Regions from separate parts of the Acidovorax sp. LjRoot117 genome, predicted to be linked through region 2. Evidence: predicted binding sites of a transcription regulator. Region 2 holds the regulator's gene; each other region holds the start of a gene.

The links. The regulator LexA, encoded in region 2, represses DNA repair genes until DNA is damaged. The targets are predictions, from matches to a motif close to ACTGTATNNNNATACAGT.
Region 1: the regulator LexA is predicted to act here: its motif matches at 2,888-2,905, upstream of recA (recombinase RecA).
Region 3: the regulator LexA is predicted to act here: its motif matches at 2,011-2,028, upstream of ACSQ3D_RS21440 (DNA topoisomerase IV subunit B).

The regions. Positions count from the first base shown of each region.
Region 1 is NZ_CAXUPO020000008.1:17,849-22,367, forward strand. Features, by position in the region: gene ACSQ3D_RS19135 (tripartite tricarboxylate transporter substrate binding protein BugE) at 110-1,075, opposite strand; gene ACSQ3D_RS19140 (LysR substrate-binding domain-containing protein) at 1,183-2,160, shown strand; gene ACSQ3D_RS19145 (MarR family winged helix-turn-helix transcriptional regulator) at 2,267-2,824, opposite strand; gene recA (recombinase RecA) at 2,967-4,034, shown strand; gene recX (recombination regulator RecX) at 4,120-4,519, shown strand, end outside.
Region 2 is NZ_CAXUPO020000018.1:72,441-76,959, forward strand. Features, by position in the region: gene ACSQ3D_RS27005 (D-2-hydroxyacid dehydrogenase family protein) at 1-629, opposite strand, end outside; gene ACSQ3D_RS27010 (hypothetical protein) at 957-1,463, opposite strand; gene lexA (transcriptional repressor LexA) at 1,596-2,270, opposite strand; gene ACSQ3D_RS27020 (asparaginase) at 2,383-3,315, shown strand; gene ACSQ3D_RS27025 (hypothetical protein) at 3,366-3,788, shown strand; gene ACSQ3D_RS27030 (DUF6152 family protein) at 3,881-4,351, shown strand.
Region 3 is NZ_CAXUPO020000010.1:52,992-57,510, forward strand. Features, by position in the region: gene ACSQ3D_RS21425 (class I SAM-dependent methyltransferase) at 1-307, opposite strand, end outside; gene ACSQ3D_RS21430 (hypothetical protein) at 400-579, opposite strand; gene ACSQ3D_RS21435 (MFS transporter) at 582-1,799, opposite strand; gene ACSQ3D_RS21440 (DNA topoisomerase IV subunit B) at 2,062-4,047, shown strand; gene ACSQ3D_RS21445 (lytic transglycosylase domain-containing protein) at 4,025-4,519, shown strand, end outside.

The DNA.
Region 1 (4,519 bases), on a different contig from region 2:
TCAGGCGCCATGGCATCCGGCTAACGGCCGGGCAGGGACGGCACCCTGCCCAGGTGGGGGCCTTGCACCTGCGGAACAAGGCCTCCCGGGGGTATCAGTTCAGGGCGAGTCAGTCCAGCGCGATCTTGGCGTATGCGGCCACGCGCTTCATCTTGTCGATCTCGCGGCCGATCTGCGCGGTGAAGTCCTTGGACGTGGTGCCCGAGGGGTACAGCCCCTGGCCGGCCAGGCGCTCGCGCACCGCGGGCTCCTTCAAGGCCTGGGCGACGGCCTGCTGGATGCGTTCGACCGCAGCGGGCGGTGTGCCGGCAGGGGCCACCAGGCCGAACCACGAGGGCTCGTTGGCCTGCTTGAAGCCCAGCTCGGCGTAGGTGGGCACATCGGGCAGCACGTCCAGGCGCTCGGGCCACGACACGGCCAGGGCCTTGAGCTTGCCGGACTTGATGTGCGGCAGCGACGAGGCCACCTGGTCGAAGTACACCGCCACCTGGCCGGCCAGCACATCGTTGACGGCCGGGCCTGCACCACGGTAGGGGATGTGCACCATGGCAGTGCCGGTGCTGCTCTTGAACAGCTCGCCCCACATGTGGCCGATGGTGCCGTTGCCGGGGGTGGCGTACGAGATCTTGCCGGGGTTGGCCTTGAGGTACTTGACCAGGTCGGCGAAGTCCTTGACGGGCAGCACCGTGGGGTTGATCACGATCACGCCCGGGGCCTTCACGATCTCGGTCACGCCCACGAAATCCTTGGTGGGGTTGTAGGGCAGCTTGCTGAAGACCGCCGGGTTCACGCCGTGCGTGGACAGGGTCGCCACGCCGATGGTGAGGCCATCGGCCGGGGCGCGCGCCACTTCGGACATGCCGATGGAGCCACCCGCGCCGCCGCGGTTGTCGAGCACCACGGGCTGCTTGAGGATGCGGGCCAGCGACTCCTGCAGGCTGCGGGCCGTGATGTCGGTGGCGCCCCCGGGCGGGAAGGGCACGACGATGCGCAGGGGCTTGCCCTCTTGCGCCATAGACATTCCAGGAACGAAAGATACGGCAGCCAGAGCGGACAGCAGGTGACGGCGTTGCATGTGGGGTTCTCCTATGAAGAATCTGAAGGTTAAATGAACTGGTGAGCCCTACCAAGCAATGGATATGCCTGATAACATTCCCGAATGGAATGATGTGAGAACTTACGATGTCCTCCCTGCGCCGCCTTTCACCGCCCCTGCACCTGCTGCGGGCGTTTTCCACCGTCACGCGGTTCGGCGGGGTCTCGCGCGCCGCCGAGGCCCTGCACCTCACGCAGAGCGCGGTGAGCAAGCAGATCAAGGAGCTGGAGGGCTGGGTGGGCGTGGCGCTGTTCGAGCGCAACCGCAAGCGCCTGTCGCTGACCCCGGCGGGCGAGCGCTATGAAAAAGCCGTGCGCGCGGTGCTGGCGCAGCTGGAGGCCGCCACGCTGGAGCTGATCACCAGCGATGACGGCGGCGGCGCGCTGCACCTGTCCAGCCTGCCCACGTTCGGGGCCAAGTGGCTCATCCCGCGCCTGCCGCAGTTCCAGCAGCAGCACCCGCAGGTCACGCTGCACTTCGTGCCCTATGTGCACAGCTACGACTTCGAGCGGCCCGAGCTCGACTGCTCCATCCTGTTCGGCGAAGGCCACTGGCCCGGCGCCCATGCCCACTACCTGACCGGCAACGACGTCGCACTGATCGCCCCGCGCACCCGCGTGGCCGACTGGCCGCTGAAAAGCCCCCGCGACGTGGCCCAGCACACGCTGCTGCGCCACGTGACGGTGCCCGACGCCTGGCTGCGCTGGAGCGAAACGCACCAGGTGGCGGGCCTCATCGACCCGCTGGCCGGGCCGCAGTTCGACCAGTTCCAGACCATGATCCGCGCGGTGATGGCCGGCATGGGGCTGGCGCTGGTGCCGCGCTGCCTGGTGCAGGACGAGATCACCGCGGGGCTGGTGCGCGAGCCCTTGGCGGACCAGCCCCTGCGCGGCGGCTACCTGAGCGACATGGGCTACTGGTTCTGCTACCCCGAGGGCCGCACGCAGCTGCATGCGCTGCAGTGCTTTCTGCAGTGGCTGCTGGTGTGCGCCGAGCCTCCGGGCGCAACGCCCGCGGTGCCTGCGGCGCAGGGCGCGGGCACGGGTGCATTGCCGGTGCCTTGAGCAGTGCAGCGGTGCATGGGCCCCGGCAGCCATGCGCGAGGTGGACCTGGTCGCGTTGCGCGGGGTCAGGTGGGCTCTGCGGGGGACGCGTGGTCAGCGGCGCGGCTCACTCGCGGCGGCCGGCGGCCAGCCACTGCGCATCGCCGCCCGCATACGCTTCCAGCCCGATGGCCACCACCGTGGCCACGTCAGGGCCCACCTCGGCACGGAACTCGCCCTCGGCCTGGGTGACGGCGTCGCGAAAGGCCTGCACCCAGGCCAGGCCGTTGGCCGTGAAGCGCACGCGCCGGGCGCGGGCGTCCAGCAGGTCGGCCTCGCGCGTGACCAGGCCCCAGGCTTCGCACTGGTCCACCAAGTTGGCCATGGCCTGCTTGGTCATGCCGGCACGCTGGGCCAGGTCGGTCAGCCGGTCGCCCTGGAGCGCCAGGTGGCGGGTGATGTGCACATGCGCGGCCGTCACCTGGTCGCGCGCCGCCAGGTTGGACAGCGCCAGCGGCACCTCCACGTTGTGCGCCATGAGTTGCAGCACCCGGGCATCGAAGCGGCGCATCGCATGGCCCAGCAGCCGGCCCAGGTGGGTCTGGCGCCAGCCGTCGTCGACGCGGGGCCAGGCAGCCCCTGGCGGGGGGTGGGCAGTGGGGCTGGACGGGGAGTTTTCGGCCATGCCAGATTGTCAGGCAAACTGACCAAATACTGCTTGGTTTTGGCGAAACAGGTCGCATAAACTACTGTTCAAGCATCCAGCCTGTGGTTAACCGCAGAGGACGCACACACATCCAACCTGTTGTTTTTCCTAGGAGTTTCTCATGGACGTCGCAGTCAAAGGCACCAACCCCGCAAACACCGAAAAGGCCAAGGCGCTGGCCGCCGCGCTCGCCCAGATCGAGAAGCAGTTCGGCAAGGGCACGATCATGCGCCTGGGCGAAGGCGAGGTGATCGAAGACATCCAGGTGGTGTCCACCGGCTCGCTGGGCCTGGACGTGGCCCTGGGCGTGGGCGGCCTGCCCCGCGGCCGGGTGGTCGAGATCTACGGCCCGGAATCGTCGGGCAAGACCACGCTCACGCTGCAGGTCATCTCCGAGATGCAAAAGCAGGGCGGCACCTGCGCCTTCGTCGACGCCGAGCACGCGCTGGACATCCAGTACGCCCAGAAGCTGGGTGTGCATGTGCCCGACCTGCTCATCAGCCAGCCCGACACCGGCGAGCAGGCCCTGGAAATCGTGGACAGCCTGGTGCGCTCCGGCGCCGTGGACCTGATCGTCATCGACTCGGTCGCAGCCCTCACGCCCAAGGCCGAAATCGAAGGCGAAATGGGCGACTCTCTGCCCGGCCTGCAGGCCCGCCTGATGAGCCAGGCGCTGCGCAAGCTCACGGCCACGATCAAGAAGACCAATTGCATGGTCATCTTCATCAACCAGATCCGCATGAAGATCGGCGTGATGTTCGGCAGCCCCGAAACCACCACCGGCGGCAATGCACTCAAGTTCTACGCCTCGGTGCGCCTGGACATCCGCCGCACCGGCACCATCAAGAAGGGCGACGAAGCCATCGGCAACGAAACCAAGGTCAAGGTGGTCAAGAACAAGGTGAGCCCGCCCTTCAAGACGGCCGAGTTCGACATCCTGTTCGGCGAAGGCATCAGCCGCGAGGGCGAGATCATCGACATGGGCGTGACGGCCAAGATCGTGGAGAAGTCGGGCGCCTGGTATGCCTACAACGGCGAGAAGATCGGCCAGGGCCGCGACAACGCCCGCGAGTTCCTGCGCGAAAACCCCGACCTCGCCCGCGAGATCGAGAACAAGGTGCGTGAAGGCCTGGGCGTGGCACTGCAGGCAGCCGCCGTGACCAAGGCCGCGGCCGCCACCGAGGAGTGAGCGTCCGTTATTGATAAAAATAGCCCGCTACCGCTTGATTGACAAGCGGTAGCTGCTATGAATTTGATAACAACGACCATCCGCCATGGGCTTCACGACTTTGTCGCTCAAGGGCCGGGCGCTGCGGCTGCTGAGCCAGCGCGAGCACTCCCGCGCTGAACTGCAGCGCAAGCTCGCGCCCCATGTGCAGGAGGGCGAGGACCTGGCCGCGCTGCTGGACGACCTGGAGGCCCGCGATTTCATCAGCGAAACCCGGGTGGTGGAGTCGGTGCTGCACCAGCGCGCAAGCCGCCTGGGCGCCAACCGCATCCGTCAGGAACTGCAGGCCAAGGGGATCGACCCCGACACGGCGCAACAAGCGCTCACCCGGCTGAAAGACACCGAATGGGCCCGCGCGCACGCCGTGTGGCAGCGCAAATTCGGCGCGGTGGCCGAAGACCCCCAGCAGCGCGCAAAGCAGGTGCGCTTTCTGGTGACACGCGGAT
Region 2 (4,519 bases):
CACTGCGCGAAGAATTCTTCCCGCGTGGTGGCTGCCTGGTAGCCGTCCGTCAGGGCCTGCGCACGCGACGCTTCGCGGCCCCAGATGCGGACGTTCATGCCGAAAGCGCGCCCATAGCCCGCCACCAGCTGGCCGATGCGGCCGTAGCCCCAGACACCGAGCGTCTTGCCGCGCAGCACATTGCCCAGCCCGAAGTTGGGCGGCATGGAGGCCGCTTTGAGGCCCGACTGCTGCCAGGCGCCGTGCTTGAGGTTGGAGATGTACTGCGGCAGCCTGCGCATGGCGGCCATCACCAGCGACCATGTCAGTTCTGCAGGAGCCACCGGCGAGCCGATGCCCTCTGCCACGGCGATGCCGCGTTCGGTGCAGGCGGCCACGTCCACGTGGCTGCCGACCTTGCCGGTCTGCGCAATCAGCTTGAGCCGGGGGAGCTTTTCCACCAACTGCCGCGTGATCTGCGTGCGCTCGCGGACCAGGACGATGATGTCTGCATCCTTGAGTCTGACGGAAAGTTGGCCCAGCCCCTTGACGGTGTTGGTGTAGACCTTGGCTGTGTATGCGTCGAGCCGAGAGGCGCAATGGAGCTTGCGCACTGCATCCTGGTAGTCGTCGAGAATCACGATGTTCATCCCGACATTGTGCCTTGGCACGCAGCGCCGCACTGCACTGGCAGGTCTTCGGGCGGCCCAAAACGCCAGCTTTTGGTGACGGATTGTCGCGGCGGCTGCCGCAGCCGCACGGAGTGGATGGGCTGCGCAAGTCTGGCGAGTGCAGCAGAGCCGACCGTGGCCACGAAGCAGGTGTTGTCAGCGTTTTTTGGTGCCAGTGCTCACAGCACGCCGCGTCGCGACGGCACTGTTTGCAGCACCCTGTGCGGGTTGCAAGCCCAAGGCCGGTGCAGCACCGGCGCGCCGGCCGCCAGCCGCCACCCGCCGGCCTGGGCAGCGATGATCTTTCTACGCTTGGAGCGCCTCGCACGCAGCCATGCGGTCGAGTTCTGCACACACGTCGGCCATGCGGCCTGCGATCACCAGGCGGCCGCTGGCGTGGGATACCTTGCGCACGGCCGGCACGGGCCGTGGGGGCAGCGCGCTGGATGCGATGGACGCCATGAATGCATCACGGCTGCTGCCGCAGGGTGCAGACAGAAACGACCGGTTGGCCGCCACGGAGGTGCGGGCGGCGGATGCTTTGGGCTCGGGTGGAGCCGGCTGGACGGTGAAGGGCCAGTTGCCCCGCAAAGGGCGCAGGCGGGGCGACCCAGCGCTGCGCTGGTCGCCGGCAGGCCCGCCATGGCCCGGCGTGCCATGCTCGCCCGGCGGGTTGGCGCTGGCAGGTGGTGATGAAGCCGGGGCGCCAGCGCGTGGGGCTTCGTCCAGGCGGACGAGGTTGTGCAGCCAGCGCGACAGCTTCTGCAGCGAATGGGGCAAGGCGGCGGACAGGGTGGACAAGGCAATTCCCATGTGAAAACTCCGAAAGTCGGGGGTTGGACATAGGCAGGATTGCAATGACAACCGGCACCGCAGGGCTGGCGTACCGACGTTGTGCCGGTACACCAAACGCCCGCCACCTGCGGCGCGGCCAGGCAGGGGGCTCTACATGAGCATGGTGTTGCGGATCAAGCCGACGGCCAGGCCTTCGATTTCAAAGGGCTCGCCAGGCTGGACCACGATGACGGGGTAGTCGGGGTTCTCAGGCAGCAGCTCGATGGCGGTGGCCGTGCGGCGCAGGCGCTTGACGGTGACGTCCTCGCCCAGGCGGGCCACGATGATCTGGCCGTTGCGTGCCTCACGGGTGGACTGCACGGCCAGCAGGTCGCCGTCCATGATGCCGGCGTCGCGCATGGACATGCCGCGCACCTTGAGCAGGTAGTCGGGCTTGTGCTGGAACAGGCTGTTTTCCACGCTGTAGGTCTGGTCGACATGTTCTTGCGCGAGAATCGGCGAGCCCGCCGCCACGCGGCCGATGAGCGGCAGCACCAGCTGAGACAGGCCCGGGATGGGCAGGCTGAACTGGCTGCCGCGTGCTGCATTGATGGAGCGCACCGTGTCGCTGCGCAGACGGATTCCGCGGGATGTGCCGCTGACCAGCTCGATCACGCCTTTGCGGGCCAGCGCTTGCAGGTGCTCTTCGGCGGCGTTGGCCGACTTGAAGCCCAGCTCGGCCGCGATTTCTGCGCGGGTGGGGGGCGCGCCGGTACGGGCGATGGCGGTCTGGATGAGGTCCAGGATCTGCTGCTGGCGGGCGGTCAGTTTCGGGTTGTCGAGCATGGTGGTTTCCGGTGGAGACGCTACAGTGGCGAACAACTGTTTTTTAATCCAGTAACTGTATTTTTCACCAGTTTTTCGGAGTACGCAAGTGAGTGGGCAAAAAATTGTGGTTTTGGGCACAGGTGGAACCATCGCGGGCACCTCGGCCCAGGCCGGCGACAACATCGGCTACACGGCCGCCCAGGTGGGCGTTGAGCAGCTGCTGGCCGCCGTGCCGGGGCTGACCCTGGCAGCCGGCGGCGCCACCCTGCAGGCCGAGCAGGTGGCCCAGCTCGACAGCAAGGACATGGACATGTCGGTGTGGCAGGCGCTGGCCGTGCGCTGCGCGCAGCTGTTGCAGGACGCCGCCGTGCAGGGCGTGGTCATCACCCACGGTACCGACACGCTGGAGGAAACCGCGTGGTTTCTGAGCCTGGTTCTGGATGCGCGGTCCAAGCCCGTGGTGCTGACGTGCGCCATGCGCCCGGCCAGCGCGCTCACCCCCGATGGCCCGCAGAACCTGCTGGACGCGGTGGCCGTGGCCACCACGCAGGGCGCGCAGGGCGTGGTGTCGGTGGCGGCGGGTGAGGTGCATGGCGCGCGCCATGTGCAGAAGGTGCATCCGTACCGCGTCCATGCATTCAGCTCCGGCGACGCCGGGCCGCTGGGGTGGGTGGAGGAGGGCCGGGTCCGCCTGGTGCAGGATTGGCCTCTGGCGCACGCTGAGAAAGCGCCATTAGCTATTGAAAAGATAGCGAATGCCGCCGTGTGGCCGCGGGTCGAGATCCTCCTGAACCATGCAGGTGCAAGCGGCGCCATCGTGGACGCGCTGGTGCGCGATGGCGTGCAGGGCCTGGTGGTGGCCTGTACCGGCAACGGCACGATCCACCATGCGCTCGAGGCCGCGCTGCTCAAGGCGCAGGATGTGGGCGTGCGCGTGGTGCGCTCCACCCGCTGCCCCGAAGGCCAGGTGCTGCCCAAGCCGGGCGATGCCCTGCCGGATTCGCGGGGGCTTTCGCCCGTCAAGGCGCGCATCTCGCTGATGCTGGACCTGCTCTCGCATTGATGCGCGGCCGAGCAGTCCACAACACACTATAAGTCCCAGGCGCCGCGGCCATGTTCTTTGCCTCCCTCAAGACCCACGCCTGGGCCTACCCGGCGCTGGAGGTGATCCACATCGTCGGCATTGCACTGCTGCTGGGCAATCTGGTGCTGCTGGAGCTGCGGGTGTTCGGCCGCGGCGCCGCATTGCCGGTCAAGGACCTGGCCCGGCTGAGTCTGTCGGTGGCCTTGTGCGGCTTCCTGCTGGCTGCGGCCTCGGGCCTGCTGATGTTCGCCACCCAGCCCGCCGAACTGCTCAGCAGCCGCGCATTCACCTTGAAGATGCTGTTGTTAATGCTTGCGGGTTGCAACGCGGCGTGGTTCCATGGCCGGGGTTCGCTGGCACGCCTGGACGGCGTGGCCAAGGTGCAGATGCTGGTCTCCACCGTCATCTGGCTGGCCGTGGTGGTGTGTGGCCGCTGGATCGCCTACCTGTAGCGCATGCCGCGCCGCGATGGCTGGGCAGTCTGGCTGCTGCAGCGTGCGCACCCCCGTTGTGTTCCCTGATTGATCTTCGAAGGAGAGCCCTGATGACCCTGCAACGACGCCATCTGCTGGTGGCAGCCTCCGCCTTGCCGCTGGCCGCGCATGCGCACCATGGCTGGAGCAGCTTCGACGCGGACCGCCCGATCTATCTGGAAGGCACGGTGAAGTCCGTGCGCTGGCAGAACCCGCACGCGGAGCTGCAGTTGGAGATTCCGGCCGGGCTGAAGCTGCCCGCCGACCTGGCGCAGCGGGCGGTGCCCGCGCAGACCGCGCCGGTGGACGGCAAGGCCTTGCTGGCCAAGGCGGTGCTGCCCACGCGCAAGGACCGCCAGTGGGAGGTGGAACTGGCACCCCTGACGCGCATGCAGGCTTGGCAGGTGCCGCAGATCCAAGCCGGTGCAGCCGTGTCGGTGGTGGGCTTTACCCTGCGGGACGAGAAGGGCGACGCCGTCTTGCGGGCCGAGTATCTGTTCGTGGATGGCAAGGCGTACGGCTTGCGCTCGGGGCCCGCATAAAGTCTGGAGCGCGTTCCAGCCAGCCTGCGGGCCTTGATGCCCCAGCCGGCAAGTCCGCAGCGGTGCAGGTAACTGTGCTGACAGGTTGGCCTGACGAGGCTGTGCAAAATTGCTTTCACTACCCCCCAAGAAAAACGGCGCCTTGGTGTCAAGGCGCCGTTGGGGTGC
Region 3 (4,519 bases), on a different contig from region 2:
CCACGCTGTGCACGATGACGGGCAGCAGCGGCCGCCACAGATAGTGGGTGACCACCACGGCGCCGAACTGGCGCCCCGCCAAGGGCCACGGCCCTGCTTCGATGTCCGCCAGCAGCAACTCGCCGAGCCCCTCGCAGGCTGCCAAGGCCTCAACCGAGCGGTCCACGCCCACCACCGCGTGGCCCAGGCCGCGCAGCCAGCGCAGGTGGCGGCCCGCACCGCAGGCCACATCCAGGGCGGTGCTGCCAGGGGCGATCAGGTGGCTCCAGCGGCGCACCCATTCGGACGCCAGTTCATGACCGTGCATATGCTATGAAAATAATAGCTGATGGCGCTAGTCTGAAGCGCGGTAGCAGCCAAAAAGACTTGAATCCCCGGGGCAGGCCCGGCATGCGCAGCTCAGAAGCAGGCCCACATCTGGTCGGCCAGCATCACCATGAAGTCCGGCGCCGTGTACATGCCGAACACCGCCAGGCAGGCCAGCACCGCCACCGCACCGGCCAGCCAGCGCAGCGCACGCGCAGGCTTGGCCGGTGCGTCGGCGGACGCGGGTGTGGGGGCGGCGGCTTGTGGTGTCATGGTCAGGCGGGTTGGGGTGTGCTGCGCGCGATGGGGCTTTCCTTGACGGGCAGGTTCACCAGGCCGGCAAACACACCAAGCCCAATGGCGATGTACCAGACGATATCGTAGCTGCCCGTCGCGTCATAGAGGTAGCCACCCAGCCACACGCCCAGGAAGCTGCCGATCTGGTGGCTGAAGAACACGAAGCCGCCCAGCATCGACAGATGCTGCACGCCGAAGATCTGGGCGATGGTGGCGTTGGTGGGTGGAATGGTCGACAGCCACAGCGTGCCCATCACGGCCGAGAACACATAGACCGACATCGGCGACAGCGGTACGATCAGGAACACGGTGATCACCACCGCGCGGGCAAAGTAGATGAAGGCCAGGATGTAGCGCTTGGGCATGCGCTGGCCCAGCGTGCCGGCCACGTAGGTGCCCAGCACGTTGAACAGGCCGATCAGCGCCAGCGCGTAGCTGGCCACCTGCGGCGACAGGCCGTGGTCCTTGAGGTAGCTGGGCATGTGCACCCCGATGAACACCACCTGGAACCCGCAGACGAAGTAACCGGCCATCAGCAAATTGAAGCTCGGGTAGCGGAACGCCTCGCCCAGCGCCTGCACGATGGTCTGCTCGCGCTTGACCGGGGCGCTTCCCTTGAAGCCCGGCTCGCGCAGGCCGAAGGCCAGCGGCACGATGAGCAGCACCGCCATCGACAGCACCAGCAGCGCCTGCTGCCAGCCCAGCCCTGCAATCAGCCAGCCCTCCACCGGCACCATGAGGAACTGTCCGAACGAGCCCGCTGCCGCTGCCACGCCCATGGCCCAGGACCGGCGCTCCGGCGCAATCTGCCGCCCCAGCACGCCGTAGATCACGGCGTAGGTGGTGCCGGCCTGCGCGGCGCCGATGAGCACGCCTGCGGTCAGTGCAAACAGCGTGGGCGTGGGCGACAGGGCCATGCCCGCCAGGCCCAGGCCGTACAGCACCGCCCCGCCCATCAGCACCCGGAACGCCCCGAACCGGTCGGCCGCCATGCCCGCAAAGATGCCGATCACGCCCCAGGACAGGTTCTGGATCGCGATGGCCAGCGCGAACGACTGGCGCGTCCAGCCCATTTCCTGGGTGATGGGCAGCAGCCAGAGCCCGAAGCCATGGCGGATGCCCATGGACAGCGTCACGATGGCCGCGCCGCAGGCCAGCACCTGGAACATGGACAGTTTGGGAGTATTCATATGCATGCGCAGGAATGTAGCCAGATTGCACGAAACGCGCTGATACACCGGTAACCAATACAGTTGGCAGCGGGGTTGCGGCCCCGCCGTCAGCACGGCAGTACCCTTGTGTGTTGCAACGGGCCCCAACGGCCCCACTGTTCATTCAACGCAGGGCCCGTTCTCGCGGCCCGGCACCGCGTGGGCCGTCACCACCGCCTTTGACAGTGCTGTCGTCACTGGTTTTCCATCCAGCTATTGCCCCGCTGCCGCACTACAATCCGCCGCTATGTCTGCCAAACCGTCTTCCGTGTCCACCAGTAGTGAATATTCCGAAGGGTCCATCCGTGTGCTCAAGGGCCTGGAGCCCGTCAAGCAGCGCCCGGGCATGTACACCCGCACCGACAACCCGCTGCACATCATCCAGGAAGTGCTGGACAACGCCGCCGACGAAGCCCTGGCCGGCCACGGCAAGAAGATCCGCGTCACGCTGCACGCCGACGGCTCGGTGAGCGTCGAGGACGACGGCCGCGGCATCCCGTTCGGCATGCACCCCGAAGAAAAGGCGCCGGTGATCGAGCTGGTGTTCACCCGCCTGCATGCGGGCGGCAAGTTCGACAAGGGCAAGGGCGGTGCCTACAGCTTCTCCGGCGGCTTGCACGGTGTGGGTGTGTCGGTCACCAACGCGCTTGCCACCCGGTTGGAGGCCACCAGCTACCGCGAAGGCAAGATGGCGCGCCTGGTGTTTTCTGCCGGCGACGTGATCGAGCCCCTGGTGGCGCGTGCGCTGGAAGTGGGCGAGCGCAAGCAGGGCACCTCGGTTCGGGTGTGGCCCGATGCCAAATATTTCGAGTCGAGCGCGCTGCCCATGGGCGAGCTCACCCACCTGCTGCGCAGCAAGGCCGTGCTGATGCCGGGCGTCACGGTGCAGCTCGTCAACGAGAAGACCCGCGACACGCAAACCTGGCAGTACAAAGGCGGCCTGCGCGACTACCTGATGCAGACGCTGCACGGCGAGCCGGTGATCCCGCTGTTCGAAGGCGAAGGCTTTGCCGACCGCAACAACGAGAGCTTTGCCGAGGGCGAGGGCGCGTCGTGGTGCGTGGCCTTCACCGAAGACGGCCAGCCCATGCGCGAGAGCTACGTCAACCTGATCCCCACCAGCGCTGGCGGCACGCACGAAAGCGGCCTGCGCGACGGTTTGTTCAACGCCGTCAAGAGCTTCATCGAGCTGCACAGCCTGCTGCCCAAGGGCGTGAAGCTGCTGCCCGAAGACGTGTTCGCCCGCGCCAGCTACGTGCTCAGTGCCAAGGTGCTGGACCCGCAGTTCCAGGGCCAGATCAAGGAGCGGCTCAACTCGCGCGATGCGGTGCGTTTGGTCAGCGGCTTCGTGCGGCCGTCGCTCGAGCTGTGGCTCAACCAGCACGTCGACTACGGCAAGAAGCTGGCCGAGCTGGCTATCAAGGCCGCGCAGACCCGCCAGAAGGCCGGCCAGAAGGTCGAAAAGCGCAAGGGCTCCGGCGTGGCCGTGCTGCCCGGCAAGCTGACTGATTGCGAAAGCCGTGACCTGGCCCACAACGAAGTGTTTCTGGTCGAGGGCGACTCCGCCGGCGGCAGCGCCAAGATGGGCCGCGACAAGGAAAGCCAGGCCATCCTGCCGCTGCGCGGCAAGGTGCTCAACACCTGGGAGGTCGAGCGCGACCGCCTGTTCGCCAACAACGAAATCCACGACATCTCGGTGGCCATCGGCGTGGACCCGCACGGGCCCAACGACACGCCCGACCTTTCGGGCCTGCGCTACGGCAAGGTCTGCATCCTGTCGGACGCCGACGTGGACGGCTCGCACATCCAGGTGCTGCTGCTCACGCTGTTCTTTCGCCACTTCCCCAAGCTCATCGAGGCCGGCCACATCTACGTGGCGCGCCCGCCGCTGTTCCGCGTGGACGTGCCCGCGCGCGGCAAGAAGCCCGCGGCCAAGATGTATGCGCTGGACGAAGGCGAGCTGACTGCCATCCTCGACAAATGCGCCAAGGACGGCGTGGCGCGCGAGAAGTGCCAGGTCAGCCGATTCAAGGGCTTGGGCGAGATGAACGCCGAGCACCTGTGGGAAACCACGCTCAACCCCGACACCCGCCGGCTGATGCCGGTGCAACTGGGCGACATGGACTTCGCCGCGACCGAGGCACTGATCACCAAGCTCATGGGCAAGGGTGAAGCCGCCTCGCGCCGCGAGCTGATGGAACTGCATGGCGATGCGGTCGACATCGACATCTGACCGCCTGCGCCTGGCGTGTGCGGGCCTGCTGCTGTGCCTGGCGCACGGCGCGGTCCACGCCGACCTGTGGGCCTTTGTCGACGCGCGCGGCGTGACGCACTTCGCGCCGGAGCAGGTGGACGCCAACTACCACCTGTTCTTCAAGGGCAACGAGTTCGACTCCACGCGCGATGTGCCCGCGGGCGCACCGCCCATGCCGAATGCGCTGCCCCCGGCAGGCGCGCGGCTGCTGGCCTTCTTAGACATCGCGCCGGACTACAAGCGCGTGAAGCACCATCTGCGCGCGGCAGCGGCCCGGCATGACATCGACTACGAACTGCTGCAGGCGCTGATCGCCACCGAGTCCGGGTTCGACGCGGGCGCCGTGTCGCCCAAGGGTGCGGTGGGGCTCATGCAGGTGATGCCGGCCACGGCCACGCGCTTCGGGGTGAGTGCCGACGCCAAACGCTCGGTCGAGAAAAAGCTGGCCGAT